DNA from 3 places in the Vagococcus carniphilus genome. Region 2 is predicted to be linked to each of the others. Evidence: riboswitches for the same ligand, from Rfam matches in the RefSeq annotation. Region 2 holds a riboswitch; each other region holds the start of a gene.
What was found. Region 2 has a riboswitch for cobalamin ahead of H9L18_RS05095 (methyltransferase domain-containing protein). Riboswitches for the same ligand answer to the same signal wherever they lie in the genome.
Positions count from the first base shown of each region.

Region 1: linked by a shared signal. The riboswitch ahead of H9L18_RS00665 (ABC transporter substrate-binding protein) and the one ahead of H9L18_RS05095 (methyltransferase domain-containing protein) in region 2 are both predicted to bind cobalamin.
Region 3: linked by a shared signal. The riboswitch ahead of H9L18_RS11630 (ECF transporter S component) and the one ahead of H9L18_RS05095 (methyltransferase domain-containing protein) in region 2 are both predicted to bind cobalamin.

Region 1 covers NZ_CP060720.1:136,021-147,187, reverse strand. Annotated here, with positions in the region: gene rpsR (30S ribosomal protein S18) at 1-156, shown strand, start outside; gene rplI (50S ribosomal protein L9) at 304-756, shown strand; gene dnaB (replicative DNA helicase) at 785-2,146, shown strand; gene H9L18_RS00685 (adenylosuccinate synthase) at 2,264-3,556, shown strand; gene H9L18_RS00680 (DegV family protein) at 3,638-4,510, shown strand; gene H9L18_RS00675 (C39 family peptidase) at 4,633-5,364, shown strand; gene H9L18_RS00670 (ABC-F family ATP-binding cassette domain-containing protein) at 5,406-7,025, opposite strand; cobalamin riboswitch at 7,196-7,401, shown strand; gene H9L18_RS00665 (ABC transporter substrate-binding protein) at 7,533-8,639, shown strand; gene H9L18_RS00660 (FecCD family ABC transporter permease) at 8,653-9,675, shown strand; gene H9L18_RS00655 (ABC transporter ATP-binding protein) at 9,672-10,460, shown strand; gene H9L18_RS00650 (nitrogenase iron protein NifH) at 10,453-11,167, shown strand, end outside.
Region 2 covers NZ_CP060720.1:1,013,489-1,024,655, forward strand. Annotated here, with positions in the region: gene H9L18_RS05065 (acetate/propionate family kinase) at 1-93, shown strand, start outside; gene H9L18_RS05070 (TDT family transporter) at 129-1,058, opposite strand; gene H9L18_RS05075 (C-GCAxxG-C-C family protein) at 1,062-1,565, opposite strand; gene H9L18_RS05080 (ABC transporter ATP-binding protein) at 1,708-2,466, opposite strand; gene H9L18_RS05085 (FecCD family ABC transporter permease) at 2,469-3,524, opposite strand; gene H9L18_RS05090 (ABC transporter substrate-binding protein) at 3,545-4,531, opposite strand; gene H9L18_RS05095 (methyltransferase domain-containing protein) at 4,531-5,478, opposite strand; cobalamin riboswitch at 5,617-5,791, opposite strand; gene abc-f (ribosomal protection-like ABC-F family protein) at 6,174-7,643, shown strand; gene H9L18_RS05105 (aminotransferase-like domain-containing protein) at 7,699-9,033, opposite strand; gene H9L18_RS05110 (DMT family transporter) at 9,143-9,982, shown strand; gene H9L18_RS05115 (IS256 family transposase) at 10,081-11,167, shown strand, end outside.
Region 3 covers NZ_CP060720.1:2,389,414-2,400,580, forward strand. Annotated here, with positions in the region: gene H9L18_RS11605 (cobalt-precorrin-8 methylmutase) at 1-521, opposite strand, end outside; gene cbiB (adenosylcobinamide-phosphate synthase CbiB) at 552-1,508, opposite strand; gene H9L18_RS11615 (cobyrinic acid a,c-diamide synthase CobB) at 1,508-2,878, opposite strand; gene H9L18_RS11620 (GHMP family kinase ATP-binding protein) at 2,880-3,758, opposite strand; gene cobD (threonine-phosphate decarboxylase CobD) at 3,739-4,821, opposite strand; gene H9L18_RS11630 (ECF transporter S component) at 4,825-5,340, opposite strand; cobalamin riboswitch at 5,484-5,661, opposite strand; gene H9L18_RS11635 (GNAT family N-acetyltransferase) at 5,781-6,242, opposite strand; gene eutJ (ethanolamine utilization protein EutJ) at 6,267-7,097, opposite strand; gene H9L18_RS11645 (cupin domain-containing protein) at 7,118-7,573, opposite strand; gene eutH (ethanolamine utilization protein EutH) at 7,573-8,682, opposite strand; gene H9L18_RS11655 (EutN/CcmL family microcompartment protein) at 8,728-9,000, opposite strand; gene H9L18_RS11660 (hypothetical protein) at 9,003-9,608, opposite strand; gene eutD (ethanolamine utilization phosphate acetyltransferase EutD) at 9,601-10,248, opposite strand; gene H9L18_RS11670 (hypothetical protein) at 10,291-10,929, opposite strand; gene eutM (ethanolamine utilization microcompartment protein EutM) at 11,017-11,167, opposite strand, start outside.

The DNA of each region.
Region 1 (11,167 bases), 880 kb from region 2:
GATGTAGAATTATTATCAAGATTTATCTCTGAAAGAGGTAAAATTTTACCACGTCGTGTGACTGGTACTTGTGCTAAACACCAAAGAAAATTAACGATTGCAATTAAACGTGCAAGAATTATGGGATTATTACCATTCGTTGGTGAAGAACAATAAAACACTGAGACATTCATTTTAATGAATGTCTTTTTTGTTTCACGTGAAACATTTACGTTTATATTTATTTCATGAAACTTCATTATTATGTTAAAATGAATAGGTAATGAATTTAGATTTTTTAATATAGATAAGGAGTGACTCTCTATGAAAGTTATATTTTTACAAGATGTTAAAGGTAAAGGTAAAAAAGGTGAAGTAAAAGATGTTGCTGTAGGATATGCACAAAACTTTTTACTAAAAAAAGGGCTAGCTGTTGAAGCAACTGCAAAAAATTTAAGTGAATTAAAAGGTAAAACAAAAGCAAAAGAAAAAGAAGATGCAGAAGTATTAGAAGAAGCCACTAAATTAAAAGAAATTATTGAAGCAGAAGATTTTGAAGTGGTTATTAAGTCTAAAGCTGGAGAAGATAGCCGCTTATTTGGTTCTATTCCTTCTAAGCAAATTGCAGATGCGTTAGAAAAACAACATAAAATTAAAGTTGATAAACGTAAAATGGATTTAAAACAACCAATTAAAGCATTGGGCTATACTAATGTCCCAACTAAGCTACATCAAAAGGTAACAGCTAAATTACGTGTTCATGTTGTTGCTGAATAATAAAGAAGGATAGGGGAATTATTTTAAAATGGAACTTATCCAACAAGATAGAATTCCACCACAAAGTATTGAAGCAGAACAAGCAGTTTTAGGTTCTGTTTTTTTAGACTCAGATTCAATTGTAGAAGCAATGGAATATATTGAGGCAAAAGATTTTTATCGTCGTTCTCATCAAACTATTTTTCAAATTATGATTGATTTAAACAACCGTAATGAAGCAATTGATGCTATTACAGTGAAGGATCAATTAGAACAAAAAAATATGATTGAAGACATTGGTGGAGTTAGTTATTTATCAGAATTAACTTTGAGTGTCCCAACTGCAGCTAACGTAGGTTACTATGCTCAAATTGTCGAACAAAAGTCTTTACTAAGAAGTTTAATTCAAACAGCGACTGATATTGTTACAAGTGGTTTTGAACAAGATGAAGATGTAGAGAGTATTTTGGATGAAGCTGAAAGAAAAATTTTAGAAGTCTCTGAAAAAAGAAATCGAAGTGGCTTTTTGGCTATTGCAGATGTTTTAGGAGATTCAATTAATCAAATAGAAAAATTATCCCAACAAGGTGAAGCTATCACAGGTCTTCCTACGGGATATCATGCATTAGATAAAATGACTGCAGGACTTCAAGCAGAAGAGCTAATCATTTTAGCTGCAAGACCTGCTGTTGGGAAAACAGCCTTTGCTTTAAATATTGCTCAAAACGTAGGAACTAAAACAGACCAATCAGTAGCTATCTTTAGTTTGGAGATGAGTGCAGAGTCCTTAGTTAATCGGATGCTCTGCTCAGAAGGTTTAGTAGAGGCAAGTCATTTAAAGACAGGTCAGTTGTCAGATGAAGAATGGGACAATATCATTGTAGCTATGGGTAGTTTATCTAAAGCTAATATTTTTATCGATGATACTCCAGGAATCAAAATTTCTGAAATTAGAGCAAAATGTCGTAAACTTCATCAAGAACAAGGTGAGCTAGGTTTGATCTTAATTGACTACCTTCAATTGATCGAAGGAACAGGTCGAGAAAATAGACAGCAAGAAGTATCTGAAATCTCGCGTCAATTAAAAAAATTAGCTAAAGAATTAAAAGTACCGGTAATTGCTTTATCACAGTTATCACGTGGAGTAGAACAAAGACAAGATAAGCGTCCCGTTTTAAGTGATATTAGGGAATCGGGTTCGATTGAGCAGGATGCTGACATTGTGGCCTTTCTTTACCGTGAAGATTACTATCGTAGTGAAGACGGTGAAGATGAGGAACCACCAGAAACAAATAATGTGATAGAAGTTATTATTGAGAAAAACCGTAGTGGTGCTAGAGGAACAGTCGAATTACTGTTTATAAAAGAATACAATAAGTTTTCTTCACTATCTCCAAGAGAAGAATTTTAATGTTCGTAATTAAGTTGTTTTTATAAAAATAAATAAATAACGTTCGGTTTTATTGAAAAATAAAAAACATTTTGTTAAAATAGTTAAGTAATACGAATAATAGAATGGAGTGTTAATATGTCATCAGTTGTAGTAGTAGGAACGCAGTGGGGCGATGAAGGTAAAGGAAAAATTACAGATTTTCTAAGTGAAAATGCTGAAGTAATTGCACGTTATCAAGGTGGAGACAATGCTGGTCATACGATTCAATTTGATGGGACAACATATAAACTACATTTAATTCCGTCTGGGATTTTTTATAAAGATAAAATTAGTGTGATTGGTAATGGAGTTGTCATTAATCCAAAGTCGATTGTAAAAGAATTACATTATTTAGCTGATCACAATATTGAGACAACTAATCTGAGAATTTCAGATCGAGCACATGTGATTTTACCTTATCACATTAAATTAGATCAACTTCAAGAAGATGCTAAGGGTGAAAACAAAATAGGAACAACTATTAAAGGAATCGGACCAGCCTACATGGATAAAGCTGCTCGTGTAGGAATTAGAATTGCTGATCTTTTAGATAAAGAAATTTTCGAAGAACGTTTGCGCGTTAATTTAGAAGAAAAGAATCGTCAATTTACTAAAATGTTTGATTCAGAACCTTTGTTGTTTGAAGAAATCTTTGAAGAATATTATCAATATGGACAAGAAATAAAACAGTATGTGACAGATACTTCAGTCATTTTAAATGATGCTTTAGATGAAGGTAAACGTGTTTTATTTGAAGGAGCCCAAGGCGTGATGCTTGATATCGATCAAGGAACATATCCTTTTGTTACTTCTTCTAATCCAGTTGCTGGTGGTGTTACAATTGGTAGTGGTGTTGGACCTTCTAAAATTAATAAAGTAGTAGGGGTTTGTAAGGCTTATACGTCACGTGTAGGTGATGGACCTTTTCCAACTGAACTATTTGATGAAACAGGCCAACAAATTCGTGAGGTTGGACGTGAGTACGGTACAACAACAGGTCGTCCACGTCGTGTCGGCTGGTTTGATACTGTGGTGATGCGTCATTCTAAACGTGTATCAGGAATTACTAATTTATCTCTAAATTCAATAGATGTGTTAACAGGTTTACCAACTGTAAAAATCTGTACAGCTTATGAGTTAGATGGAGAAAAAATATATCATTATCCAGCTAGTTTAAAAGAGTTATCTCGTTGTAAGCCAATCTATGAAGAAATGCCTGGTTGGTCAGAAGATATAACATCATGTAAAACATTGGCTGAATTACCAGAAAATGCGAGAAACTATGTACATCGTGTTTCTGAATTGGTTGGGGCTAGAATTTCAACTTTTTCAGTTGGTCCTGATAGAACGCAAACAAATGTCTTAGAAAGTGTCTGGGCACAAGTTTAGTCTAATATATTGGAGAAGAAGTTAAAAAACTTCTTCTTTTTTTTTATAAATGATAGTAAGATGAAAGGAGGAGGTAATAAAATGAAAAGACAATTTGATTTGTTGGTAGATTCATGTTGCGATTTACCTTATGATTATATCGAAAAAAATGATATTCAATTAGTTAGCATGATTATTAATTTGAATAATAAAGAATATGTAGATGATTTAGGAAAAACATTTGATTATAACTGGTTTATGGAACAGCTAAAAGAAGGTGCTATGCCTAGTACTTCTCAAATAAATATTGGTACTTATTCTGATGTATTTAAAAAATATGTTAGTAGTGAGGAGCCGTTACTTTATTTAGCTTTTTCATCTAATTTGAGTGGCTCATTTAATAATGCTCTTTCTGCATTAAATATGTTAGAAGAAGAGAATGGAAAATTACCTGTTACAATTGTTGACTCTAAAGCAGCTTGTTTAAGTGAAGGTCTCTTAATAAAAGAAATTATTAACCAAAGAGATCAAGGCAAAAGCTTAGAAGAAGTCATAGCCTGGTTAGATAGCACTATTAATAAAGTCCATTCTTGGGTAACGGTTAATGATTTGAATCATTTAGAGCGTGGAGGAAGAATATCCAAAACATCAGCTACAATAGGAAGTTTAGTAAAAATTAAACCGATTATTCATATAGATGAAGCAGGAAGATTAATTAGTGTGGGGAAAGTTAGAGGTCGAAAAAAGGCATTAGAAAAAATTGTCGACGAGACTAAACGCACGATTATAAATGAAGAAAGTCAAACTTTATTAATTGCCTACGCAGGAGATTTAGAAGCAGGTAATTATGTGAAAGAGTTGATTCTTAAAAAATTGAATGTGAAAGATGTTGAATTATTGCCAATGGGACCAACGATTTCAAGTCATACAGGTTACGGGGCAATTGCTGTCTTTTCTTTTGGTATTGATAAATAAAAAATCGCAAATTATTGCGGTTTTTTTATTAACTAAAAATAAGAGATTACAGTATGAAAAGAGATCAAACTTTGGCATAATGGGAACTAGGGTAAAAACTAAGATGAGTCAGGGGGAATTTTATGAAGAAGAAGACTCCGGTTTGGTTACTTTCCTTGGGCATCTTAACGATAGTCTTTGGCTTTTTTTCAATGTATATAAACGATTGTTTAGCTAAACAAGCAGAAGTTGCTCTAGAGCAGCAGAAAAAACAAGAGTTAGCTAAGAAAAAAGTAGTTAAAAAGACTTATTTAGAGGAAGTAAATGATAAAATAAGTGCTAATCAATTTAAAAATCGAATGGAGATACCATTAGTTTTACAAACAGATAAACGTTGGAAAGATACTTATTATGGGGTAGAAGATGGGGATCCTATTCAAAATACATTGGAGATTAACGGATGCGCAATAGCCTCGTTAGCAATGGTTTCCTCTTATTTAGACAAAAAAGAAGAAACACCTTTAGATATTTTAAAATGGTCAGGCAATCGATTCTTTTCTAAAGATCAAGGAACATCATGGAGTATCTTCGGTATGTATGCAGAAGAGCATAATTATCTGTTTGCTGATTTAGAAGATAACATGGAGCTTGTAAAAGCTCATTTAATGAAAGGTCATCCTGTTATTATTTCTGTAAAACCAGGCTATTTTACTGAGATAGGTCATATTATGGTATTATCTGGGTACAACGAGGAAACAAATACGTTTTGGTTAAATAATCCAAGTGATACGAAGAAAAAAAGTCATACAGTTAAAGAATTTAAAGAAGAGTTTTTAAAGCAAGAAGCCATTCGTTATTGGGCAATATACAAATAAAAAAAGCTGACTCAAGTAAAGTGAGTCAGCTTTTTATTATATTAAAAGATTTTTGCTAATTGTTCTTTGACTGTTTCATTTTCTAAAAATTCATCATAAGTTGTCTCCGCACGGTCAACAACACCATTATCAGATACAGCAATGATTCTATTTGCTGTTGTTTGAATAAATTGGTGGTCATGAGAAGCAAATAAAATAGAGCCGTTAAAAGCAATTAAGCCATCGTTTAATGCAGTGATTGATTCTAAGTCCAAGTGATTTGTAGGATCATCTAAAACTAAGACGTTAGCTTTTGAAAGCATTAATTTAGATAGCATACAACGAACTTTTTCTCCCCCTGAAAGAACGTTAACTGATTTCAGCACATCTTCTCCAGAGAATAACATACGTCCTAAGAAACTACGTAAGAAAGTATTATCAGATTCTTCTTTTGATGCATATTGACGTAACCAATCAACAATTGATTGATCTGTATCAAACTCATCAGAAGTATCTTTTGGTAGGTAAGCTTGGCTTGTTGTCACACCCCAACGAACAGTTCCTGAATCAGGTTCCATGTCACCCATAATGATTTTGAAAAGAACAGTTGTTGTGATGTCATCTTTTGCAATAAAGGCTGCTTTATCATCTTTTCTTAGTGTAAAGGAAACATTGTCTAATATTTTCTTACCATCAATTGTTTTAGAAATATTTTCTACTTGTAATAAGTCGTTTCCGATTTCACGTTCAGCTTTAAAGCCAACGAATGGGTAACGTCTTGATGAAGGTTGAATATCATCTAATTCAATTTTATCTAACATTTTTTTACGTGATGTTGCTTGTTTAGATTTAGAAGCATTCGCACTAAATCTAGCAATAAATTCTTGTAATTCTTTTACTTTTTCTTCTTTTTTAGCATTTTGATCTGATTGAAGTCTAGCTGCTAATTGGCTTGATTCTAACCAGAAATCATAGTTACCTACGAATAATTTAATCTTTCCAAAGTCTAAGTCTGCCATGTGAGTACATACTTTATTTAAAAAGTGACGGTCATGGGATACAGTAATAATCGTATTTTCTGAGTTGATTAAGAACTCTTCTAACCAGGCAATAGAGTCACGATCTAATCCGTTAGTCGGCTCATCTAGTAATAAGACATCAGGTTGACCAAAAAGAGCTTGCGCTAGTAAAACTTTTACTTTTTGTCCAGCTGTTAGTTCTGACATTTTTAAATCATGTAGACTTTCTGGAATGTTTAATCCTTGTAAAAGGCTTGAAGCTTCAGGTTCTGCTTCCCATCCATTTAATTCAGCAAATTCACCTTCAAGTTCAGCTGCTTTAATGCCATCTTCATCTGAAAAATCAGCTTTCATATAAATAGCATCTTTTTCTTGCATCACTTCATAAAGGCGTTTATGTCCCATAATAACAGTGTTTAAAACAGTGTATTCTTCATAGTCAAAATGATTTTGTTTTAAAGTTGCTAAACGTTCATCTGGACCTAGTGTGACGCTTCCTGTTGAAGGGTCTAATTCTCCTGATAAGATTTTTAAGAAAGTTGATTTTCCAGCTCCGTTTGCGCCAATCAACCCATAACAATTTCCTGGTGTGAATTTAATATCTACATCTTCGAATAATTTTTTATCTGGAAATTGCAGACTAACGTTTGATACAGTAATCATGTAATCCCTCACTTTTTTTATTTTGCACAAATTTGTGTGTCTATCCGATTATATCGGGCTTAGAGCATGAATGCAAGGTGTAACTATCTGATTAAAATTTGATCATTAGATAAGATAACAAGATGATTAAGAGAAGTGTTGATCAAAGATAATGTGAAGTGAAATACTAATCAATCTCTAATGAAAGCGGTTCTCATCGGTGCTACAATGAGGCTATTGAAAGATTGGTTGATTGGAAGTTGGTTAAAAACCAACACGGTGACCGCCACTGTAAGAGGGAGTACGTAATCGTTTAATACACTGGATAAAACTGGGAAGTAAGATTATTTACGATGAACTTGAGTCAGGATACATCAACCTTTTTTTATAGGCTTACCTAACGGATTCATTAGGTGGTTTTTTTATGGTGTATTAATTAATTAATTCATGTAAAGAAAAACCAAGGAAACTGTTTATTAGGTTTCCTTGGTTTTTTTGTTTATAAAAAAAGATAAAGGAGTTTTTTTAATGACAAGTAAAACAAAATTATTCATGGGAATGGCATTAAGTACTGCGCTATTATTAGGTGGTTGTGGTTCAACTCAAGATAGTACTAAGACTAAGGAAACGAAGAAAGAAGAGACTCATATAGTAGAAGATATTGCTGGAAACAAGGTTGAGGTTCCTAAAAAAATAAATGGAATGGCCATTACACCTCTTCCATGGTCAGCTATTGTTTATGCTGTTGATGGGTCTGCAGATCATATTATGGGTGCAAGAGAAGGAACAAAACAAGCTTATGATATTTCGATTTTACCTAAGATGGAACCTAAGATGGGAGAAATAGATACGTCTTACATTGATAATAATGGCGGTATCAATATGGAAGAAATAGCTAATGTTAAACCGGATGTAGCTCTTTTATGGGATAGTCAAACAAAAGAAAGAGAGCAACTTGAAAAATTGGGAATTGCTCCAGTTATGATTAACAGTGATACGATTGATAATTTAAAAGCAGGGTTTTCAACTGTTGGTCAGTTACTAGGAAAAGAAAAACGTTCAGATGAAATTAATAAAAACTATGATGAAGCACATGAATATTTATTATCTAAAGAAGATAAAGTTAAAGAGGCTGATAAAGTTAAAGTTTTATTTATGAGAGGCGAGACCTTACAATTACAATCTTTTAGTGTGTATGTTAATGATACAGTCATTGAATTAGCAGGTGGCGAAAATGTGGCTCATGATTTAGTTGGAAAAGGTAATGTGGAATTAAATATGGAACAAATTTATAAATGGAATCCTGATATTATTTTCTTAACTAATTTTGATGAATCTAAACCAAGTGATTTATATGATAATAAGATGGAAGGTAAGGACTGGAGTAAAATTTCAGCAGTTCAGAAAAAACAAGTTTATAAAACACCAAAAGGAATCTATCGTTGGGATGTTGCTGGAGTTGAAACACCATTAATGGTTCGTTACATGGCATCTAAAATTCAACCAGAAATTTTCTCTGATGCGGACTTTGAAAAAGAAGTTAAAATATTCTACAAAGATTTCTTTGATTACAATTTATCAGCTGATGATATGGATTTTATAACAAATCGTGAGGCGAATAAAGAAAGTAAATAAGAGGTAAGAAGACATGAACAACATAAACAAATGGAATGTGAAATGGTTGATTTTAGTCATGACTTTATTACTGGGTGTTACAGCTTTGCTTGCTTTATGCATTGGACGCTATTGGATTAGTCCACAAGATGTTATACGGGTTTTCTTAATTAAAGGAAAAATGCTGGATCAGAGTCTTTCAGGAATGGAAGAAAGTGTTATTTTTACTTTAAGGCTGCCAAGAATTTTAGCTGCTATTTTAATAGGTAGTAGTTTAGCTTTGTCAGGAGCAGTTTACCAAGGGATTTTTAGAAATCCTTTGGTATCTCCTGATATGCTAGGTGTTTCAGCGGGAGCATGTGTTGGAGCAGCAGCAGGTATTCTACTAGGTGTTGGTAGCCAACTTGTTCAATTAACTGCCTTTTTAGGTGGATTAGTTGCTGTTTGGTTAGCAATGTTTATTCCTAAACTTGTTCGTAATAATACGATGATTATTTTAGTTTTATCAGGTGTTATTGTAGGTGGATTAATGACAGCAATTTTAGGAATGATTAAATACATGGCTGATGCTGAAACGGAGCTAGCAGAAATCACTTATTGGCAAATGGGAAGTATTGCAAAAGTTTCAATGACAGACTTAGTTAGGATTTTTCCTGTGATTTTATTTGCAACTGTTTTGTTATTAGCTCTTAGTTGGCAAATTAATATTTTGTCATTAGGAGTTATAGAGGCAAAAACACTTGGAATCAATGTGACTCGCGTAAGAACATTGGCTATTCTAGGGGCAACACTTTTAACAGCGTCTTCTGTCTCAATTAGTGGAACAGTTGGTTGGGTAGGGTTAGTTATACCTCATTTAGGACGAATGATTATAGGAGATGATAATCGTAGATTACTCCCAGTAGCTTGTTTACTTGGTGCCATCTTTATGATTGTAGTTGATACTTTAGCAAGAGTTTTAACTTCTGCAGAATTACCATTAAGTATTTTGACAGGATTAATAGGAGCTCCATTCTATGTCTTATTATTATTAAAGCAAAGGACGCGATTAGTGTGAAATTAGAAGTAAAGAATTTATCTTTTGCCTATCCTAAATCAGCTCCTACCTTTTCTAATGTTAATTTTGACCTTCATAGTGGTGAAAGTTTAGTCATTTTAGGACCAAATGGAGCAGGTAAATCGACGTTGTTAAATTGCCTAGTCAATCTGTTAACTCCTGTTAGTGGAACGGTAAAAATTAATGACGCAGAAATTCATCGAATGAATCCAAAAGAGGTCGCTCAAGAGATGGGATATGTTCAACAGCAATTATTATCTGTTTTTTCTTATTCAGTGAGAGACTATGTTGTAATGGGAAAAGCCCCTTATTTAGGGATGTTTAGTCAACCAAGAAAAGAAGATTATGAAAAAGTAGATCAGTTGTTAGAAGAATTTGGATTAAGTCAATTTGCCAATCATTCTTATGCTGATTTAAGTGGTGGACAAAGGCAACGAGTAGCGATTATAAGAACACTTATTCAAACCCCTTCAATTATTCTATTAGATGAACCAACGGCCCACTTAGATGTTGGCAATCAATATAAAACAGTAGAAAAAATAAAAGAATTAAAAAAACAAGGTTATGCAGTCATTATGACAACGCATAATCCAGATCATGCTTTAATTTTAGATGATAAAACAGGTATTTTGGAGGCATCCGGCCGTTTTACATTTGGAGAAGCTAAAGATGTTATTAATGAAAAAATGTTAAATGAATTGTACCAATGTGATTTAAGTCTTAAAGAAGTACCAGAGTTAAATCATCAAATTTGTGTGTATATGGGAGGTAAGAATAATGACTAAAAAAATTGCATTTTATGGTAAAGGTGGTATTGGTAAATCAACTGTAGCAAGTAATGTTTCAGCAACATTAGCTAAACAGGGATACCGAGTTTTACATATTGGATGTGATCCAAAAGCTGATTCAGTAAGAACTTTGGTAGGAAAAAGAATACCTACTATTTTACAACAAATTAAAGCAAAAGGTAGAGAGATTAAAAGAGAAGATTTAGTCTTTGATGGTGTTTATGGAACGCAATGTGTGGAAGCAGGAGGCCCAACTGCTGGAGTTGGCTGTGCAGGGATTGGCATTACAACTATGATGAAAGAGTTGACACGTTTAGGTGTTTTTGAAGAAGAATGGGATTTCATTGTTTATGACGTCTTAGGTGATGTTGTTTGTGGTGGTTTTTCATTACCAATGAGAAAAGCCTATGCAGAAGAAATTTACATAGTTTCTTCATCAGATTTTATGTCTCTTTATGCAGCCAATAATATTATGAAAAGTTTGATTCATTTTGATAAAACGGGTGAGACGATGGGTGGTATTATCTTAAATCGTTATCAAGATGAGATGGATGAAAAAATCGTTTCTAATTATTTAGGAAAAGTTCATGCAAAATGTACAGGAGTTATTCATGATTCAAACTTTTTAAAACGAGCAGATTATCAACAAAAAACAGTTGTCGAAGAATACCCAGAATCACTTGCAACAAAAGAATTTGAAACAA
Region 2 (11,167 bases):
ATCATTAGCACATTTAAAAGTGGAGTTGAGGTTTTGGTGATACCAACAAATGAAGAGTTAATGATTGCTAAAGAAACAGTTAGCTTAATTTAAACATAAAAAAATGAGGTCCCCTCAACAGGGAAGCCTCATTTTTTTACGGCATTCCGAGTAAAATTTAAATATCTGATAAAGACGATAAAAACAACAAGAACAGCAATAATAAGGGCTAGATAACTAACAATCATAGAAATACTAGCTAGGCTTGCCATTTTTGTAACAAAGATACCTGTCGATAATTTGATAGCAGTAACTGAAATAACAAGTGGGAAAGTTAGAGCTACTTGAGCAGGTGAAAAGTTCTTTTTAATAAGTGAAAACAAGTTAATTAAAACAATCACATATAAAAGTAAGGCTAAAATAGCTTGTAGAACAATTAATGTAAAACTTTTGTTTGTCGTAATTGCCAAATAACCGACCAAATTAAGAGAGGCAGGAGCCGCAAAAATACCAAATGTTGCTTGTAGTGGTTCTGGTAAAGGTATTGTTTTGATGCGTTTGACAATAATAGGTAGTAGAACAAAAAATGAAATATAACCGAATGCTAAAATAAGTTGAGCTACTCTAATCAGGATTGGCATGTTAAATACTGGAGCTGCAATTGCAGACGCTACAATACCCACATAAACGATAAACCAAGAAGGTAAGACTAAAGATAGATCACGTTTTGTAGCAAATTTTTTCGTAAAACTGATAATACACCAGCAATGACCAATAGTTGCTACTAGCCAAAGTATCAGAGCCGTATAATAATGAATGGGTAAAAATAGTTTAGACAAAAATGCAAGAGCCATAAAAAAGGTTGGAAATGTTGCTGCTATTGGAGCTTGATTTAATTGTTCTTTAAACATAGCAGGATTCAAGAAGAATTTAATGATAACTGAAACAAGAATTAAACAACTTACTATCATAAAACTATTCTTGATTAATCCGTACTCGGCAAATAAACCAGCTAATCCAGCAAAACTCAAACCAATTGCTGAAACTGGAATTGGAAGTTTCAATAGAAAATTTTTCATCTGCTAAGACTCCGACATAACGTTTGGTTCAATTTTAGGAGCTGTTTCAGGATCAATTTTACCTCTTTCAATCAATTCATTTACTACCCAAACTGCTACATTTCCTGTTATTTTAATACAGTGTTGTCTACGACCTTCCGATTGGAAATCGTCACCACGCCATTCACGTGTAATAACACGACAACAGCAAGAACGGTATTCTTCTTTGATGTAATCATGAAGTCCCTTTGAAATTTCAAACATTTCAGGATCCATTGGTTCACCGCGTTTTCTACCATAAACCATGCCTAATGCAATTTGACCACCAGAAACTGCTCCACATAAACATTGAGCTTTTCCCATACCGATAGGGAAACCAGAGGCAAGACGAACAACATCATCTTCGTAAGGTTTTCCTAAGACATCATTTAGTGTCTCTACAACTGCTTCTGAACAATAATAAGTACCTGAGCGGAAATATTCTTCTGCTACTGATCGAACCATTTCAAGATATTCTTCTTTTTCCATGTGTATCACTCCTATTCTTTATAACAAGCTCATAATATCACAAATAAGGGTTGAAGAGTTGTTTTCTGTTATTTTTAAGAAACAAATTAAAAAAAATCTGACACAAATGAGAAGACTCAAAGTGTCAGATAAGATAACTCTATTAAATGATTTTATAGCATATTTGAAGCTGTTCATCAATTGTTGTGACATGACAATCAACTTCAAAAACGTCTTTAATATTTGAAACGGTTAAGACTGTTTCAGGACAACCCTGTAAACAAATTTCTCCATTTTTCATCACATAAAGTAAGTCACAGTAATTAGCAGCTAAATTTAAATCATGAATAACTGAAATAATGGTTAAATCAAGATCTCTTACTAAACTTAAAAATTCCAGTTGGTTTTTAACATCTAAATGATTAGTTGGTTCGTCTAGAATTAAACACTCAGCTTTTTGAGCTAAAGCGCGAGCTAAAATAACTCGCTGTTTTTCTCCACCAGAAAGATGAGAGAAATAGTCATCTTTAAATTTAGTCATACCAACTTTTTCTAATGAGTCGAGGGCTGTTTCTAAATCCTCAACATTATTCACTTGCCACCATTCTTTATGAGGTTCTCTTCCCATCAAAACAATGTCTAAGACAGTAAAGTTGAAATTAACTTCATTAAGTTGGGCGACAACAGCATTTTCTTTAGCGATATCTTTTGTTTTCCATGATTTTAAATCTTTACCCAGAAAAACAATATGGCCAGAATAATCTTTTATCCCTTTGTAAAGTGTTTTGAGAAGGGTACTTTTGCCACTACCATTAGGCCCAATAATACCAATAAATTGATTCTTAGGAAGTGTTAAACTCAATTCTTTTAAAATATCTTTATTGCTTAATGAAACACTTAAGTGATCGATTTCATATTTCATCTTTACTGCCTCCTTTCGCCAGAGTTTTGAATGACTAAGTATAAGAAGAAGGGAGCACCGACGATGGAAACAATTACTCCAATTGGAATTTCAACACCTTTAATAATCATTCTTGATAATATGTCTGCCCATAAAAGGAATAAGCCACCAAAGAGAATCGTAATAGGAATCATTCGCTTGTGATTAACACCAACTAATAATCTAGCAATATGAGGGACGACTAAACCGACAAAACCGATGATTCCGCACGCATAGACAATAAAGCCAATTAAAATGGCAGCTAATATGATGTAAACGATTCGGTAGATATGATTTTCTTGCCCAAGAGTCACTGCTGCTTCATCTCCAACAAGCATTAAATTTAAAATACGTGATTGGAAACAAAAGAAGATACTAATAACAATGACAATAGGAGCTAATATCTTAACAATTTGCCAATTAGCCGCAGATAGGCTACCTAATAGCCAAAAATTTAGTGTCATCATACCGTTTCGATTGTTTGCTGCAAAAACAATAATACTTGAAATGGCAGAGCAAAGGGAACTTAAAGCAATCCCGACAAGTAAAAGTCTAGAAACATCAGCCCGACTAGAAGAGCTTCCAAAAAGTAAAACTAAGAAAGAAACTGATAAGGCACCAATAAAGGCTGATATACCCACATAGTTAGGTCCAAAAGAGATTCCAACGCCTAATAGAATGGCTAAAGTTGCACCAAGAGAAGCACCAGAAGAGATACCTAAAATGTATGGGTCTGCTAAAGGATTGTTAACGATAGCTTGCATCACAGCTCCAGATAAAGATAAAGCAATACCAGCAAAAACAGCTAATAAAATCCTAGGTAATCGAATGAGCCAAACAATATCAATCCAACCTTTTTCAAATCCTTCTAATAAAGCATTGTTTCCAGTTATTTTTGCAAACAAAATTTGATAAACATCTTTCATTGAAATATCAGCTGATCCTAAGGTGATAGAATAAATGATAGAAACAATTAAAAGTAAAACCATTCCTAGTAGAATCATATTAAATTTCCAATTTGAACGTTGAATTTGTTCCATTTATTCTTCACCTCTTAATATTATTTATGTAAATCTGGATAAAGTCCTTCAGAAATAGCTTGGATACCATCTAATGTTCTAATACCTGTTGAGTAAACGTTACTTAGAACCATTGGGTAAACACGTTCATTTTTAACAGCATCTAAATTTTTAAGTGCATCATTTTCAGTAATTGATGTTAAAGCTTGTTTTTCTTCAATTGATTCACCGTAGTAAACACTGAAGATAACGTCTGGATTTAATTTAACTAATTCTTCTTTTGTAATATTGCCATTTTTGTCTGCTACTAATTCAGCGCCAACTTGTTGAGCCATATCGCCACCAATACTATCAGCACCATAAATACGGTATTGACCGTCTTTATTAACTTCGAAAATAACAGCAGTCACTTTTTCTTTACCTTCAGCAAATTTAATCGCTTTGTCAATTTCTGATTTCATGTCATCGACCATTTTTTGAGCTTTATCTTCAACATCGAAAATTTTACCAATGTTTAAAATATCTTCATATTCATTTTCTAAAGTGTTAGGAGTTTTAACACCACTATTTTGAGACATGTAAGTATTAGTATCACGATCCATCCAGAAATCAATATCACCTAGAGTATCTGGACCAAAATAAGAATACCAACTAAAAATAAAATCAGGATTCAAGCTTAATACTTCTTCTTTACTAGGTGCTTTATCATAATATTTAACTTTTTTGAAAGCATCTTTGAATTCTGGTTTAACATCTGTATCTAATTGAGACGCAGCAACCATTTTATCTTCTAAACCTAAAGCTAACATAATTTCGATTGGGCTTTGATATACAGCAACAACTTTTTCAGGAACTTTTTTAAAAGTTTGTTCTACTGGTTTTTTTTCGTAGTTGTAAGTCGTAATAACAGTTGATTCACTGTTACCTTTTGATGATTCTTTCGTTGATTCAGTTTTTGAATCATTTGCTCCACACCCAGTAAAGATAAGTGCAGTTACTGCTAACATGCCTAATAATTTCTTTTTCATTATAAATCTCCTTTGTTTTTTAAAATAATAATTTCTTTTTTTACTAATGGATTTGAAGTCGCTAATGGATAACCGCCGTCTGTCCAATTTTGCAGAGGATGATCTGTTTTAATTTTTCCTTCCTTTGGAAAAGTTAAGGCATCTTTAAACTCCAATGATTTTGGTAGATGGCTAAGCATTGATTCAAGAGAAACGGTTGGAAGTGTTCGACTTACCATACTTCTTTCTTTTGAAACACCATCACGGAATAACTCAAATACATGATGATAGGTAAAATATTGTTGTGAAACTGAAATAGTACTTTCTAAGATGATTTCTCTTCTTAAATCAAGATCTTTTTTTCTCAATGTTTGATGCGATTTAGTTGCTGTCATTGTTTCAATCCATAAGAATCCATTTGGTGTCAAAAGAGATGAAAGCATGGCTAGACATTCGATTTCATTTCTTTGATAAATTAATTCTTGATAGGTTGAATCGGTTAGTAAGATGACATCAAATTTTTTCTCTAGTGATAAAGAAAAAATGTCTCCTTCTATTAGTTCGAAGGCAGATGTTTCACACCATTTTTGTTTTTGTAGTAGTGAAACAAAATCACTACTTCTTTCAACACTAGTTACTTGAAAACCTTGGGATACTAAAGGATAAGCGGCTCTTCCTAAGCCAGAACCAATCTCAAGAATGCTAGGTGAATCTATTCCTGATTGCTTTAAATAAGATAAAAAGAAATCAATGTGCCATTTACCTGAAAAGGCAAAATAATAATTTGCTTCTAAGTTTCTATATTCAGGAAACATCACATGGTATCGGCTCAAATCTCTCATTTGACAACGGTTACACAAAGAGTCACACAATTCATTAAGAGGTGTCTCAGGAGGTACACCGTTTTTACAATCGCCTTCTTTTTCATCATAAATAAAGTGACAAGTATCACAAAAATATTTACGCATCTACTGTAAACTCCTTTCTTTCGTAATTGGTTTTTAGATAGATTCAGACAAAAAAAAGACATTCTAGTTATTAGAATGCCTTGTGAAAAGAAACCAGTATATACGGATCTTTAAACAAGACAATTCCCCAATCGAATTATCTGAAGGTTATGTAAAAAAGGTATTCTGACTCAACTTCATTCTACTTTCTCGCCTTCTCTTTCGATGGCTCTTGAGATTTCGTCCGTTATACAGAAGAAAGGGGCTGTCGAGGGTTCTCACCTCATTCCCATTTTTCACATATACTATCACGTGATTATAGTAACAAAATCAGAATAACTCTGCAAGAGTTAATTGAGAATTGTTATTACACTGCCATAAATAGTTGAAAAAGACCTTATTTATATAATAAAAAAGATAACAAACTTTTTTTTTTTAGATTAAACTTAGTGAATATTTAATAATTCTTGAATTTTAAGTAATTTATGCTATGATTTAGTTAATAATTTATCAAGGAGGAATAGACATGCCTGGAAGAATTCGAATTGCGTTTTCAAGACTAACAAATCAATCAAATAATGTAAAAGTCTAGCAATGTGGCATTTTTTAAGGATACATGTTTATTTTTATCTATCTAAAATGTGAAGAGGCACGCTACGGCTGTCTCTTTTTTGTGTTCTTTTTTACTGCGTTAGACTCGAATGGAGAACGTAATAATGAAAGAATTAGTATTAACAATTGAAGATTTAAATGTAGTTTATGGTACGAAAACCGTACTAGAAATTGAAAAACTGATGGTTTATCAACATGAAAGAATAGGTATTATCGGAAATAATGGTGAAGGGAAATCTACTTTATTAAAAGCTATTGAGGGAAGATTGCCTGAAGGAAAAGGTAGTGTTAACTCTCAAATTGAATTTTCTTATTTTGATCAGTTAAATCACACAGAAAAGCCAATGAATGGTGAAGTGAATGAAGAGATATTAAGTCGATTTTCTGTGCCAGATTATTCTATTGAAAAAATGAGCGGAGGAGAAAAAGCCAAATATAATCTAGCTTATATCTTATCCGAATATAAAGAAGGCTTGATTTTAGATGAACCTACGACTCACTTAGATCAAAGAAGTATTTCCTATTTAATAGAAGAATTACGATTTTTTTATGGAACACTATTATTTGTCAGTCATGATCGCTATTTTTTAAATGAATTAGCGACTAAGATTTGGGAAATATCGGATGGTAAAGTAAAAGAATATAGCGGAAACTTTGAAGACTATCGTCGTCAAAAAGATTTAGAAGTGATGGAAAAGAAAAAGACTTATGAAAATTACGAAAATCAGAAGAAAAGTTTAGAAAAATCTATCGAAAAAAGCAAACAGCAAGTTGATAAACTGACTCAAAATAGGAAGAAAAATACAAAGAAACAGATTAAACCAAGTCGATTGTCCTCATCGAAACAAAAAGATACGGTTCAAAAAAGTATTCAAAAAAATGTGAAAACATTAGAAAAAAGATTATCTGGTTTAGAAGTGGTGACAAGTGAGGGAAATGAAAAGCATATTAGTTTTCCAAAAACTAAATTTGAGATGCTTCATAATGATTTTCCAATCAAAGGTGATAAAGTAACTCTAGTAAATGAGAATAAAGTATTAGTTGAAGATGTAGATTTTCAATTTGAAAAGGGTAAAAAAATTGCTATTGTTGGGGAGAACGGATCAGGAAAAACAACTTTTCTTGACGCGATTTTAGAAGCAAAAGAAGGAATATCCGTTTCATCTAAAGCGTTCATTTCAGTCTATGAGCAACTAGCTTATCAATTGAATCATAATGAATCAGTCATTACTTACTTGATGAATCAAACAGATTATAAAGAAGCAGTTGTTCGAAGTATTCTACACAAAATTGGGTTTACTCAAAATGAATTGACTAAACGCTACAATGTTTTAAGTGGAGGAGAACGGACGAGAGTTTCTCTAGCTTTGACAATGCTTAGGCCTTCTAATATTTTAATTTTAGATGAACCAACCAATTTTGTAGACTTAAGAACAATAGAAGCTTTAGAAAGTTTGATCCAAAGTTATCCAGGAACAGTACTCTTCACCTCTCACGATAAGACCTTTATTCAAAATACGGCAGAGGTTGTCTATGAAATTTCAAATAAAAAAATAGTTAGAATCAATAATTAAAAGCTACTAAATAGTACAGAGGCTGACAAGCACGTCAGCCTCATTTTTGTGTCATCTATTTATTTTGAATAGATTCATAGACATCAACAATTTTAGCAAGGCCTGTTTCAATTTGTTCCGTATTGACGTTAAATAATTCAAGTCCATAGACGTTTTGTTTATTTGACGTATTATTTAAAAAATGACGGTTCATATCATCCAATTTTATTTGTTGGTTTATTAACTCTTTTTCAAAAGAAGAAGGACTAATAATAGAAGGTAATGTTAAAAATGCTTTGCTAGATTTAAAATTATCTGTATTAAAAAGTTTTAGATCTCGATAATTTTGTGATGCTTGAATGAATGCTTGATTTCTCTTTTCTTGTAAAAGTTGTGTTTGTTTGATGTGTTGATCAAATAAGCCCGACTTTATATAAAGATTTAAAGCTGCTTGAGAAAACATAGCACTGTCTATTTCAAGGAGCGCTCTGTATTGTTGAAAAGAAGAAACCAATTGACTTGGTAAAAGGCAAGCACCAATTCTTAATCCTGGAAACATAATTTTAGAAAAACTCTTTAAATAAATAACATGCTCTGACGTATCATAAAAATGAAGAGGTTGATTAGTAGAGTCTGTTACGTAATCAGCTAAATAATCATCTTCAATGATATAAACATCATATTTTTGAGCAAGTTGAACTAATTTCTTCTTTTCACTCTCAGAATAAGATAAACCAAGAGGACTAGATAATCGAGTGGTTGTATAAAAAAACTTAATAGAATGTTCCTTAAAGTAAAATTCTAATTTTTCCCAATCTATTCCTTGAGCATTTCGGTCAATTGTTAAAAAAGGTAAATTTTCAAGTTTTAGCAAATCTAGCATTAAATGATAAGTTGGCATCTCAATAAGTATTTGATTTTTCTTATTTGGAAAAGTTAAACGACTTAAGATAAAAAGGGCTTGTTGGATCCCAGTTGTAATAAATAAATTTTCTTTTTTAACATAGAGTTGCTGTGTTGAAAACCAAGATTGTAACGTTTGGATTAATTCTGGTAAACCTTGGGATTTTCCATATCTAAAGAATTCTTCTTTATAATTTTCTGTTGCTTTTTTTAGGCACCATTGAAATTCACTATAAGGGAAAGTGATACAATTCGCTTTTGAGGATGTAAAATCAATGACACCATTTTTAGAGATTTCAGGAATTGTATGGGTTTTTTGAAGAACGTAATAGCCGCTTCTATCTTTAGAATAGAGTAAGTTTTCTTCTATTAGAAGATGTAAAGCTTTCTTTATTGTTTCTAGGCTACATTGATGAGTACTAGCTAAATTTCTTAAAGAAGGAATTTTTTCTCCTTCCTGATAATGATCATTTTGAATATCGCATTTTATTTTAGAATAAACAGTCATATATTTTATGTTAAACCTCTCCTAACTGTACCGGTACAGATTGTATACGAAGTCATTGTATCTATTTAAAGAAGAAACTACAATCAATATAGAAAGGAAGATTAAAAAAATGAAAGAACAAATTAAGGCTCACGTAGCTATTTTGATACAAGTTAGTATTATTGGGTTATCCTATCTTTTTGTGAAGGAGGGCTTAGGGTACGCAGATCCAATGACTCAACTATCTCATCGATTTATTATTGCAAGTATTGGTATTTGGATATTAAGACTAATTTTGCCTCATAATAAGTTGTTAACGAAGGAAGTAATAAAAGATTTACTTCCTTTAGGAATATTTTATCCGGTTCTCTTTTTTTCATTACAAACATTGTCTCTATCTTATATAACAACACTTGAAGCGGGAATTATTAGTGCGACAATACCTATAATCATTATGATTCTGGCTATTGTGATGTTAAAGGAGAAACCAAATGCTAAACAAAAGTTAGTTGTTATCCTATCTTTTGGTGCAGTTATTTATATTAATTTAAAGGGACAAGGAACGGCTGTAGAGTTTAGTTTATTTGGAACTAGTTTAATGTTTTTATCTGCATTATCATCTGGACTATATACTATTACAGCTAAGAAAGTATCTGTAAAATATGAAACAATTGATATGACAACTTTCATGTTAACTTTTGGAATGATTGTCTTTACCACTATTTCTTTTTTACAACATATTTTAGGTTTTACCAAAACGAGTTATTTTGAACCCTTAGTGCATAGTCCATACATGATTGCTGTGTTGTACTTAGGATTACTATCTTCTTTAGGAAGTGCTTTTTTATCCAACTATGCAATTCATCATGTTAATGCATCAACTATTGGCTTATTCTCTAATTTATCTCCTGTCATTACCATTCTTGCAGGAATTCTTATCTTAGGTGAGCCTATTTATTCGATAGCGTAAAATATTTTGTGTAAATAGAAATTTTAGGTAGATAAAAAGAAAGTCCATTCTGTAAAATTAAAGTTACCACAACCGAAATTTTATAGGAGGACTTTCTCATGACTAATTTTACTACAGAAATTATGGAAACACTAATCAATAAAGGTGATTTGGATGACTTATTCCGTCGTCATCTAGAATTAGCTATCAATACACTGCTACAAGCTGAATTAACGGCTTTTCTTGATTATGAGAAATATGATCGCACTGGTTTTAATTCAGGTAATTCCCGAAATGGGAATTATTCTCGTTCATTTAAAACAGAGTATGGAGAATTAAATTTGGCAATTCCTAGAGATAGAAATGGAGAGTTTTCTCAACAAACGTTGCCTGCTTATAAAAGAAGTAACGACTCTTTAGAAACCACCATTATCCAATTATTTCAAAAAGGAATCACTATGTCTGAAATCTCTGAGTTGATTGAAAAAATGTATGGTCATTACTATACACCACAAACCATTTCCAATATCACTCAAATAGTATCTGAAGATGTTGTTGCTTTTAAAGAAAGGTCCTTAGAATCCCAATACTCAATCATTTTTATGGATGCTACTCACATTCCTTTAAAAAGACAAACTGTCTCAAAAGAAGCTGTATATATTGTCATAGGTATCCGACTGGATGGGACCAAAGAGGTTCTTGGGTTTAGTATTGCTCCAACTGAGTCTTCGTATGTTTGGAAAGAAATACTTCAAGACCTAAAAGACCGTGGTTTAGAAGAGGTTTTATTAGTCGTAACTGATGGTTTAAGCGGCATTGACGATAGTATCCATAGTATTTATCCAAATGCTCAATTTCAACAATGTTGTGTCCATATCTCTAGAAATATTGCTCATAAGGTTCGTGTTAGTGATCGACAAGAAGTCTGTAATGATTTTAAATTGGTTTATCAAGCAGCTTCAAAAGAAGAAGCTATGAATCAAATAAGTTTTATGATAGATAAATGGAAAAAGCAGTATCCACGAGTAGTTAAATTACTCATGAATCCTGCTATATTAACCTTTTATAATTTTCCTCCATCAATCAGAAGAACCATTTATTCAACTAACTTGATTGAAGGTTTTAACAAACAATTAAAGAAATATACAAAAAGAAAAGAACAATTCCCTAATGAAGAATCTCTAGAGAGATTCTTAGTTTCTCAAT
Region 3 (11,167 bases), 1.4 Mb from region 2:
GCTGCTCCAACAAATCCAACTGGAGCACCTACTACTGCTTTTACTTCTAATTCTTTACTACTAACCATCTCTAGAATTTTGTAGATAGCAGTTGGTGCATTACCAATAACAAATATTTTATCTCCTTCTAGAGTACTAGCGTGCTCAACAGCTGCCATTGAACGAGTAATTTGTTTTTCTTTTGCAATCTTAACTACCTCAGGATCAGAAATGAAACATTTATAAGAGATATTTAGTTTATCCAATACACGTTTATTAATACCACTTAATGCCATTGTTGTATCTGTATAGATAGTTCCTCCTCCATTTTTAAAGAAAGATGTCATAGCATCAATCACATCATGTGTAAATTGTAGATTTTCTAAATAGTCAAAATCTGCACTTGTATGAATAGCGCGTTTAATAATCATTTCTTCCATTTTATTATTAAATTGATAATCAGGATTAATTTCATCAATCGTATCTTGGATAATCACAAAACTTTCTACTTCAATTCCTTTTGGATCTTTCATATAATTCATCATACATATCACTTTCCTTTTTTTTAATTTTTAAAAGCCTTTTATTACAAGTGAAACTATTGAAAATATAATCAATCCGATACTAGAAGAACCATACAATAATAAATTCATTCTTAAAATATCGTGACCATCTACTTCTTTTAACGGTTCTCCAATGGTTGGTTTATAAATTTCTACACCATGATAAACATGGCTGCCACCCAACTGAATACCTAGAGCACCTGAAGCCGGAGCTTCCAAATAACCACCATTTGGACTTTTATGATTTTTTCGATCTCGCCAGCCGATTAAAAATGTTTGCTTAGGATTCATATTAAGTAAAATACTGCTAAGTCCTAAGAGTAAAAAACTAATTCGAGCTGGAAATAAATTCCATAAATCATCCATTTTAGCTGATACATAACCTATTTCTTTATAATCAGGTGTCAAATAGCCCACCATCGAATCTAATGTGTTAACTGCTTTATATGCCATTGCTAATGCCGGACCACCTATAAATAAAAAGAGCATCGGTGCAATCACACCATCTGATGTATTTTCAGCAATCGTTTCGATAGTTGCCTTAGCAATTTCTTCTTCAGTTAATTGGCTGGTATCTCTACCAACAATCATTGCCACTTGTCCTCTTGCTTCTTCAAGTGTTCCTTCTTCTAACGTTTTAGCAATTTTCTTTCCTTCTGTTGCTAAACTCTTAGTCGCAAGAGTCGTATAGGCTAGATAAATAAAAACAATATGTCCGATGTACGTATTAAGTCCATAGGCTATTTTTAAAATGGCCCAGGTGGTTCCATAAGCAAGTAATACTGTACTTAGCCACAGAACACCACCCATCACATATTTCTTTTTTGAACTTAAGGTTTTTGGTATCCATTTTTTTTGAAAAAAACTAATGTAATTTCCAATAGCCTTAATAGGATGAGGCCAATGATACGGGTCTCCAAGTATTAAATCTAAGATAAAAGCGAGTAATATCAACACAAGCTTCATTACTTGTCACCCTCAGTAGCAATTGTTTCTAACAAATGATGAACAAACTCTTCACTTTGGAAAAAGTGCAAATGTAGGTAACTAGCAAACGTATTGCGTTTTTGATAGCCACCTTCCCAAGAGGAAACGACTTCACCATCTCTATTTTTTTCCATAGTCATCATGGTAGGTTCTTTTGTTTCAAAAGTTGAATGATGAAATTCATGTCCATAGATTTTTTCACCTTTTTTACCAACCAAAGTGTCCTCTTTTAAAATGCCGTAACAATAACCAAATCTTTTTAAACGAGACGTCATCTGACTTTCACCTTCAAAGACTCCAACCATCGGAAACGCTTTCTCTTCAATTTTTAACGTTTCGCCCAGATACATTAATCCGCCACACTCAGCAAGAATAAATTTGTTGTTTTCAAAAGCTTCAAAAATAGCTTCCCTCATGACGCTATTTTGTGATAGTTCATCAGCAAATTCTTCTGGATAACCTCCACCAAAATAATAAGCATCTGCTTCAGGTAATTGCTTATCTGTCATCGGACTAAAATAAGTTATTTGTACGCCACAATCTTCTAATAGTTCTAAATTATCTGGATAATAAAAATGAAAAGCATCGTCTTTAGCAATAGCTAATTTAATTGGTTTCTCTTTTCTATTTTGTTTAAAAGGATAAATTGGTTTTTCCATTTGAACGTCTTCTAAGTCATTTAGTAAACTTTCAATGTCTACTGTTTTCTCAATTGAATCAGCAATCAAATGAATCTTTTCCATCACATCATCTATTTCATTATCAGGTACTAAACCTAGTTGTCTTGATGGTAAAGCAAACGCTGGATTTTTAGGAATATAACCATAAACCTTTGTTCTCGTGTATTTTTCAATAGCGCCTTTTACTAAAGAATAATGATTTTCAGAAGCAATATTATTAATAACAACTCCCATAATATTTAACTCTTCATCAAACTCTTCAAAACCTTTAACAACAGCAGCAATTGAAGTCGAAGCAGATTTCCCATTAACCACTAGGATTACTGGACAGTCTAGTTGTTTGGCTACTGACGAACTAGAACAAGAATCCTTGTCAATACCAAAGCCATCAAATAATCCCATAACTCCTTCAATGACTGATACATCTGATTCATATGCTGCCTTTTCAAATAAATAATTCAAAACTTTTTTATCTCTAACTAAAAAGCTGTCTAAATTCCTAGATGGATTTTTAGTTATGCGGCTATGATACTTGGTATCAACATAATCAGGTCCTACCTTGAAAGGTTGAACATTAAGACCTCTTCTTTTTAAAATTTCAAGTAAGCCTAAAGTAAATGTTGTTTTCCCTGAACCACTAGAAGCAGCTCCAATTAATATTTTTTTCATTCTAACCACCCTTTTGCTGTTGGAGTCCTTTATAACAAGAGCTATATACCTTCAATTTTTGATAATAAGTTGTCACTTGATTATCTTCCAATACCCGTTTAATTGTTTCTACCTCAGTTAAATCTCTTAGTAAAATACCGATTACTGTTCCACTATGAGCAACATTTACACCAATACAAGAGTTGAACGTGCCACTTAATTCAACTATTGTTTCAAAGAAAGGTTTAGGTAAAATTTCTTGATTTAACTTGGCACTTTTTAGTGCGGCTTGTCCTAATTTTTCTAGACTTTTTTCTTTGACTGCTACTCTATAAAGGTTATGAACTCTACTAAAAGATTTAGCTTGTTTTTTTAAAAGCTCGTCATTTGCTTTAGTATGAAAAGCCTCTGTATTCAATTCTTCTTTTGGTTCTAACATCAAAACATAAAAGTTTGGCTGCCAGCCTGTTTGTTCAATGAAGTTGGCACCTCTTGAGTCAAACATCGTTAAAGAATTAAAAAAACTACTGTCAGTTGCTTCAATTGACGTGCATATTCCAGCTATTTTTTCTAACGTCATTGGTTTTTTATAATATAAACTTGCTGCATATATGCTAGCTGCCATATCTGCCGTACTACTTGCCATGCCTTTTGACACAGATAAAGATGAAGAGATACTTAGTTTTACTTCATCCTCACTAGATATCTCTAAATCAGCTAGTGTTGCCTCAAGTGCTTTTCTTGATTTCTCACCTGCTTGATTAACTGCTCCTTGATCACTTGTGATTGTCGCTACAGAAAACATATTTATGCCACAACTAACTAGACGAAACTCATCTTCAACATACCCTTGAATTAATTCACCACATGTTCCAGGACAACTAACTATGACTTTTGCCATAAAAATACCTCTCTAGAGCTTCTACTAATTTTTCATTTTCCTCACGCGTTCTAACAGCTATTCGGTAATAGTTACCATCAAGCCCTTTATAATTAGAACAATCTCGAATTAAAATATTCATTTCTATCAATGCTTTTTGTAAATCCACAGTTGATAGATATTCAAAAAAGATAAAATTGGCTGAACTTTTAACTAGTTTTAATTCGGTAAATTTAGTTAATGAAGACTCTAAAAACAAGCGTTCCTTTTCTACATAGCTCAATGTTTCAGCTAAATATTGTTTATCTTTAAGTGACTCTCTACCAGCCATATCAGCAAAGCAATTAATTCGCCAAGGAATAGCATTACTTTCTAAGTCATCCATCATATGAGAATTATCCGTTAATAGATAGCCTAACCGAAGACCTGGAATGGCAAATATTTTTGTTAATGAGCGTAAAATAACTAAATACTCATTTCCTCTCAACTCAGTTGTTAGAGATTCTTTTTCATCCACAAAATCCATAAAAGCTTCATCTATAATCAAATAAATCTGATTGTTTTGACAAAATTTTGCAAGTTTGATCATTTCTTCTTTTTCAATTATCGTACCAGTAGGATTATTAGGATTACATATACAAAGTGTATCTACCTTTTCTTCTTGGATTTTTATCATTAAATCAGTTGTATTTACTTTAAAATCATTGTCTTTTGTTTTAAAATACACAATATTTGTTTTTTGGTGAGCAAATGCATCTTCGTATTCTGAAAAAGTTGGAGCCAACACTAGAAGCTGCTGACTTTTTAAAATATTAGCCAAAGAATAGATAACTTCAGCTGCTCCATTTCCTAAAAAAATATTCTCTGGCGTTAATGAATGATAGTTAGCAATTTCTTTTTTTAATTCTGTGTATCTTAAATCTGGATAATGTAGAATTTGATCTGTATTTTCTTTCAACACTTTTAATAAGTTCTCTGATAACCCTAACGGATTAATGTTGGCGCTAAAATCAATAATTGACTTTTCAGATAAATGATAGATTTCAGCTATTTCTTTAATGTTTCCCCCATGAAGTCCTGCCATAACTTAATTCCCCTTACCACTGTTTTGAACAATAGAAAAATTTTTGATTTTTTCTGGTAAAACAGCATAAACAATTTCTGTTAAAAATAAGTTAACTAATGTTGCTATAGTCAACGGTACAAACAAAACGAAAACCAATTGTTTCAAAATTGGGTAAAGGATTAGTAAATCTAAAGGAACATTAATTAGATATGCCGCTATAATCGAAGCGACTTTTGATAGTACCGGTCTGTCGCTCCATTTGTTCCTTATGTAACCGTATACAAACATACAAACCATCATTAAGGTTGCTATAATCAAATGGACAGGTAGTGTGCTTGGAAAGCCAGCAAAAAGTGCAGAAAACATGTGTCCAAAGAAAGCTACTACCATCCCCATCGCAGGACCTAAAATAATAGTTGATAAAAATGCAGGAAATGAGTCCAGGGCAATCGATCCAAGTATCTTAATGTTTCCTCCTAGAATACTAAGTGCGATCATTAGTGCTACGATTGTTAATTTTCTTGTTTTTGTTGTCATTTTTCTTACTCCTTTTTTAATAAATTAAAAAAAACACAAACCATCATTCAATCGATTGATGTTTTGTGTTTTTGTATGGTTAAACCAGCAAGAATAAGTTTTAATATAAAACTAGCTGATAACAAAAAACAATTTCCCGATAGAATCATTTTTTCTTTTCAGCTTGGATATCCTGACTTAGCATCACCCATATCTTCTTACCTTCCCAAAACAATTACAGTTTTAACAGTGGTATAACAAGAAGTATGTCCGCTTTACAGTAGAATGGGTCTGTCGAGGTTTTTCACCTCATTCCCCAATGCTGAAAAATTAATAATTAAAATGTGAACATTAATAATTTCTACATTATCAATGGTATAACAATTAGGCAAGTTTTTCAATAATAAATTAGAACTTTGTGAAATTTTTTCTCAATTATTATCAAACTCCAATCAAAAAACCTAATTATCTATTTTTTTCATCATAATATATTCAGCAATTGTTGGCATATAGGCAGACTCGACTTTTCCAATCTCTTTATACCCAACACTTTCATATAACTCTTTTGCTCGATAATTAAAATCGCCAACCATTAAAGTGATTTTTGATTTGTTTAAACTTCGACCAATTGCTTCATAAACTCTTAGTAAAAAGGAGCCTAGCCCTTGACCTTGATATTCTTTTTTAACACCAATTAAGGCTAAATAAGGGTATTCGTGAAAGAATCCATTCTCTTCAATCCACATAACAGCAATAATTTCCCCGGATTGTGAGATGGCTCCCCAAAGCTCATTCTTTCTAATACCAGTTTTTACCCAATCAAGAACTTGACCATTATAAGCTTTGTTCAATTCGTCGTCTTTAAAAATCGCCAAACATTCTTCTAATCGAGAAGCAGGAATTTTTTTTACTTCTGAAATCATCCATGCTCACCTTTTTCTCTTATCTTATTGTTTGCTTGCTATAGCAATACCAATAGGTGTAACAAACTGTGGATAATCCGGACGTTTAACGTCTTTTCCTAAATACTTAGAAAAAACCGCAGCAAATTCATCAAAATAACTAGCTCCTCCTACAACAAACAAAGGTTCAACTGGATATTCTGATAAGAATTGTTTTGTAATATCAGCCATCTTATCAACAACTGGTTTAATAATCATGAAAGTCGTCTTTTCTTGTTCACGATCTCGTTTAATCAGTTCCGCTTCTTTAACAGATACCTTATGATATCCTGCAAGAACAAGAGACATATGTGTGCCTCCTGTTGGTTCATCCATGGTCTCAACAGCTTTGAAATTTTCAATAATACTAATTCCCGTTGTGCCGCCTCCCACATCAATAACTGCGCCTTTATCAAGATTAAGCAGACAAGCTGCTGCTGATGGCTCATCAACAACAGTTGTCACTGTTAATCCTGCTGATTCTAAAACGTTAGAGACTACTTTATAATCGTTTCCCAGAGTTCCTGGTGGTACTGCTGTTGCTGCCTCAGTTAATTCAACACCTAAAACCTCTTCAGCTTCTTGAACTAATCGAGTCACAATCTGAACTGCCTCAATATAATTGACTACAAGTCCATCTCGAACAACCTCAGCAAATTCAAAACTTCCATATACTGGATTATTTTCTTCATCTAGGATAGCTAAAACGATTGAAGACGTTCCTAAATCGACTCCTACTTTCAAAGATCCTTTCTTATCAAATGGGTTATGCTTTTTAGTATTTACAATATCATTAAATGCTTTTAATGTTTTGTTTACGTCTTTTAAATCAACCATAATATCCTCCTAAAATCTTCTTATTGTGATGCCCAGTCAGCTGGGTAGGTAACGTAGACGAATCTAGCGTCTCCTTCAACTGAGAATTGGATACTACTGCTTTTTGGAATAAATAAAATTTCTCCAGGTCCAGCAGATATTTTACGGCCATCAACAATAACAGTTAATGTTCCTTCTATAATATAGTCTACTTCATCATACTCTAAAGTCCAATCAAAAGTTGTATCTTTCATTACCATTAGGCCACAACCTAAACGAGGACTTTCTTCTAAAGTAACTAAATCTTTACAGTAAACCACATCAGATGGTGTACCCGTATCTAAACGATCATTTTCATCTACTTCAAGTAATGGCAATTTTACAGATAAAACACCACTTGGGTCAACATTTTTAGTAAATTGTGATAATGAAGACATTTTTTCCATTAATACTTGACGAACTACATCTTCAATAATATTTTTTTGATTTTCATCCATTATTTACTCACCTCAGCAACAACTTCTTCTTTTTTAGTTGTTTTATTTGAAATAAAGATTGCTACAAAAATAGCTGTAATACCTCCAACTAATTTACCAACAATCATTGGGAAGATCATTTCTTTAGCCACTCCAGCTGTAAATCCTAAGTGGTCTCCTAATACGAATGATGCTGATACAGCAAATGCCACGTTAATGATTTTTCCACGTGCATCCATGTCTTTCATTGTTTGGAACATAGCAATATTGTTTGCTAAAGTAGCAATTAAACCAGCAGCTGCTGTCTCGTTAATTCCTAATACTTTACCTAAGCCTAATAATGGTTTTTTGAAGACTCTTGTAATAACTTCAACCAATACAAATGCTCCAGCAAGTGTTAAAGCAATACCACCGACAACTTCAATACCTTCAGAAACTGGTGCAATTCCTTCAATAACTGTGATACCTACTAATTGTTGTAAAGCACCTAAAATTAAACCAATAATAGCAACAATGACAATACCTTTACCAAAGTAAGTAAAACCTTTAATCATTTTTTCTGGAGCTAGCAGTAATCCCACCATAACTAATACAGCAACGATTACGATTGGAATCAAGTTTTTAACAATCATCATCACATCAAAACCAGCAATAAGACCACTAACAAATGCCCCAACAGGAATTGTAACCATACCTGATAAAACACCCGTTGCTAAATATTTGTGATCTTCTTTTTGAATAATTCCTAATGATACTGGAATTGTAAATACAATAGTAGCACCCATCATAGCACCTAAAATAGTTCCGGCAAAAAGACCAGCTTCTGGTGTTTGAGCCATTTCCATTGCTAACGTGTAACCACCCATATCATTTGCTAAAAGTGTTGTAGCAAACATAGCAGGGTCAGCACCTAATGCTGTATAAAGTGGTACAACAATTGGTTGTAATACTTTAGCTAAAATCGGTGCTAATGTGATAATCCCGACCATAGATAGAGCTAGAGAACCCATTGCCATGATTCCTTCTTCAAACTGGTGTCCAATTTTAAACTTGTTTCCTAAACAGTAGTCAATTCCCCCGACAACCATGAAGAACGCAATAATATACATAATAATTTCATTAATACTCATCAATTGCTACCTCCTAATATCCCTCTAACTTTTTAATGTTTTTCATTATTGATTGTTTCTTTCGACAGAATCAATAATTCCAACAATCGCAGCATCAACTGGAGTGCCAGGAGATTCAAGTGCAATTCGGGCTGATCCACCTGTTGTCACCAATACTAAGTCACCAAAACCAGCACCTTCAGTATCTGCTGCAACAATTGTTTTAATAGTTTCTTCATTGGTTTCATCTTCAATATCTACCAAAAGAAACTTCAAACCATTTAAATGTTCATTTTTACGGGTTGCCCAAAGACTTCCTGACACTTTTCCAATTAACATAATTACTCCTCTTTTCTCGCATAATTTAGCTGCAATTGTTGTTCTCTTATATAATCTTTAGCTAATGGTGTAATAATCGTTCCTTTTTCAACTTCAAAAACGGTCACACCTTTAGCAACTTCTTTTTGTAAGTACTCCATAGTCCAAGCTTTGGAAGTTGTCTTAGTTTTAGTTGATTTAGTTTCGATGGTAATAAATTGTGCACCAAATCTTACCCATTGTTCTTCACACGACTTGACATGAGCTTTCATACCGTAGGGACTATCCTGCAAAAGAGTCGCGTATTCTTTTGCTCCATTTAGTACAAAGACTGGTTTCTTATTTAATAACGCATCTAAAATTTCACGGTCTTCATCTGTAGTAGGTAACATATTGGAGATCCCGATTAATCTCTCTAGAGTTAATTCAGTTAGTACAACACCTGAACTCGCTTCGATTGAAGCTCCTTCTACATAATCATATTCTTTCAAAAAGAGAGCTAGTTCTTCTGTTTTCTTACCGTAAACTTTTATTTGTTTGGCTAAATCATCAAAAATTTCAGGAACTTCACCAAGTTTTTCTAAAACCTTTTGAGTAACTAATTTTACTAATTCTTCAATGTTATCCATGGTTATCACCTGTTTTTTTAATAATTGTTCCTCTAATACCTTTTCTGTAACCACATGCATTTGCTTCATCGTAATCAATATGCATAAATGTTGCAAAATTAGAGTGGATACGAATAACCACATCATCAAAAATCAGAGGTCTTTCACCATTGATTTTTACTTGAACAATTTCTCCATGGGTTACACAAAAACGTTCCGCATCTTCTAAAGTTAGATGAACATGACGTTTAGCTATGATTAAACCTTTTGAAATTCTCAAGCTTTTTACACCATTCATTATCAAAATACCTGGTGTCTCAGAAATATGACCACTCTGTCGAACAGGAACTTTAATTCCTAACGTTAGAGCATCTGTTCCAGATACCTCAACTTGAGTTTCTTGACGTTCTGGTCCAAGTATTATCACATTTTTTAAGGTGCCTTTAGGTCCAACTAGATTAATTCGTTCTTTACATATAAATTGACTTGGTTGTGATAAATCTTTAGCTTTTGTTAATTGGTAGCCTTTTCCAAATAGAGCATCGATATCTTGTCGAGATAGATGAACATGTCTTTCAATAGCTTCAACTTCAACACCAAGTTGGGATTGAACTCTTCTAACTACTTCTCTAACAATATCGTTTATATCTCCAGTTGCTATTTCCACTCTGAATCCCTCCCTTATTTATTTAATCATGAAATACTACTTATTCATTAGTGATTGAATATATAAAGGAAGCTTGGTTTCAAGCTCTACTAAGTCTTCTCTTAAACTAACACCAAAACCATTACTAAAACGAGTAACTGTTTCACAACAAACATCTTCACATAAAAGAGATAAACGAGATAATTCTAAATAACTTTCTTCCATTTCAAAATTAATCTCTATTTCTTCAGTTTCTGTTACGTGAGATAGATAACTTGTATTCACCCAATTACCCTGGGATAAACTTTCCAACACATCATCGATTGTTTTCAAAACAATTTGAAGATCATCTTTTAAGTTTTCTTTTTCAAGTTTTTCTAACGCTTTTTGTGTTTTTATAACTTCTAGTTTAAAAAGAGACCATTGAATACGAATTTTTTTAAGTGGATAAGTTTCAACCGGTTGACTATCTTTTTCAGTCACTTTAGTTACCTCATCAACTGGTAATTCATCTTCGCTAGTTGTTGTATCTTCTTGATGTAGCTTAGGGGAACCTTCGATGATAACGTTAATGCCTCGATCAGTTAAAAAACCTTTTGCAGAGGGCGTTACAATAGTTCCTTTAGCTATTATCATTTCCGTTAGATGCTCTTTTTTTAGTAATCGTCGAACATCACTTTCAGTTAAAACGGCCACGATAACACACCCTTTTCTTTGATAAAAGGGTATATTCATACAGACATATACCCTTTCACACTCTTTATTTTTAAACTAGTTTGTTAATTAACCAATTTTTGGTAAGATTTCGTCAACTTCTGAATGAGGACGAGGAATTACGTGAACTGATAATAATTCTCCAACACGTTCAGCAGCTGCTGCTCCAGCGTCTGTTGCAGCTTTAACCGCACCAACATCACCACGAACCATAACTGTT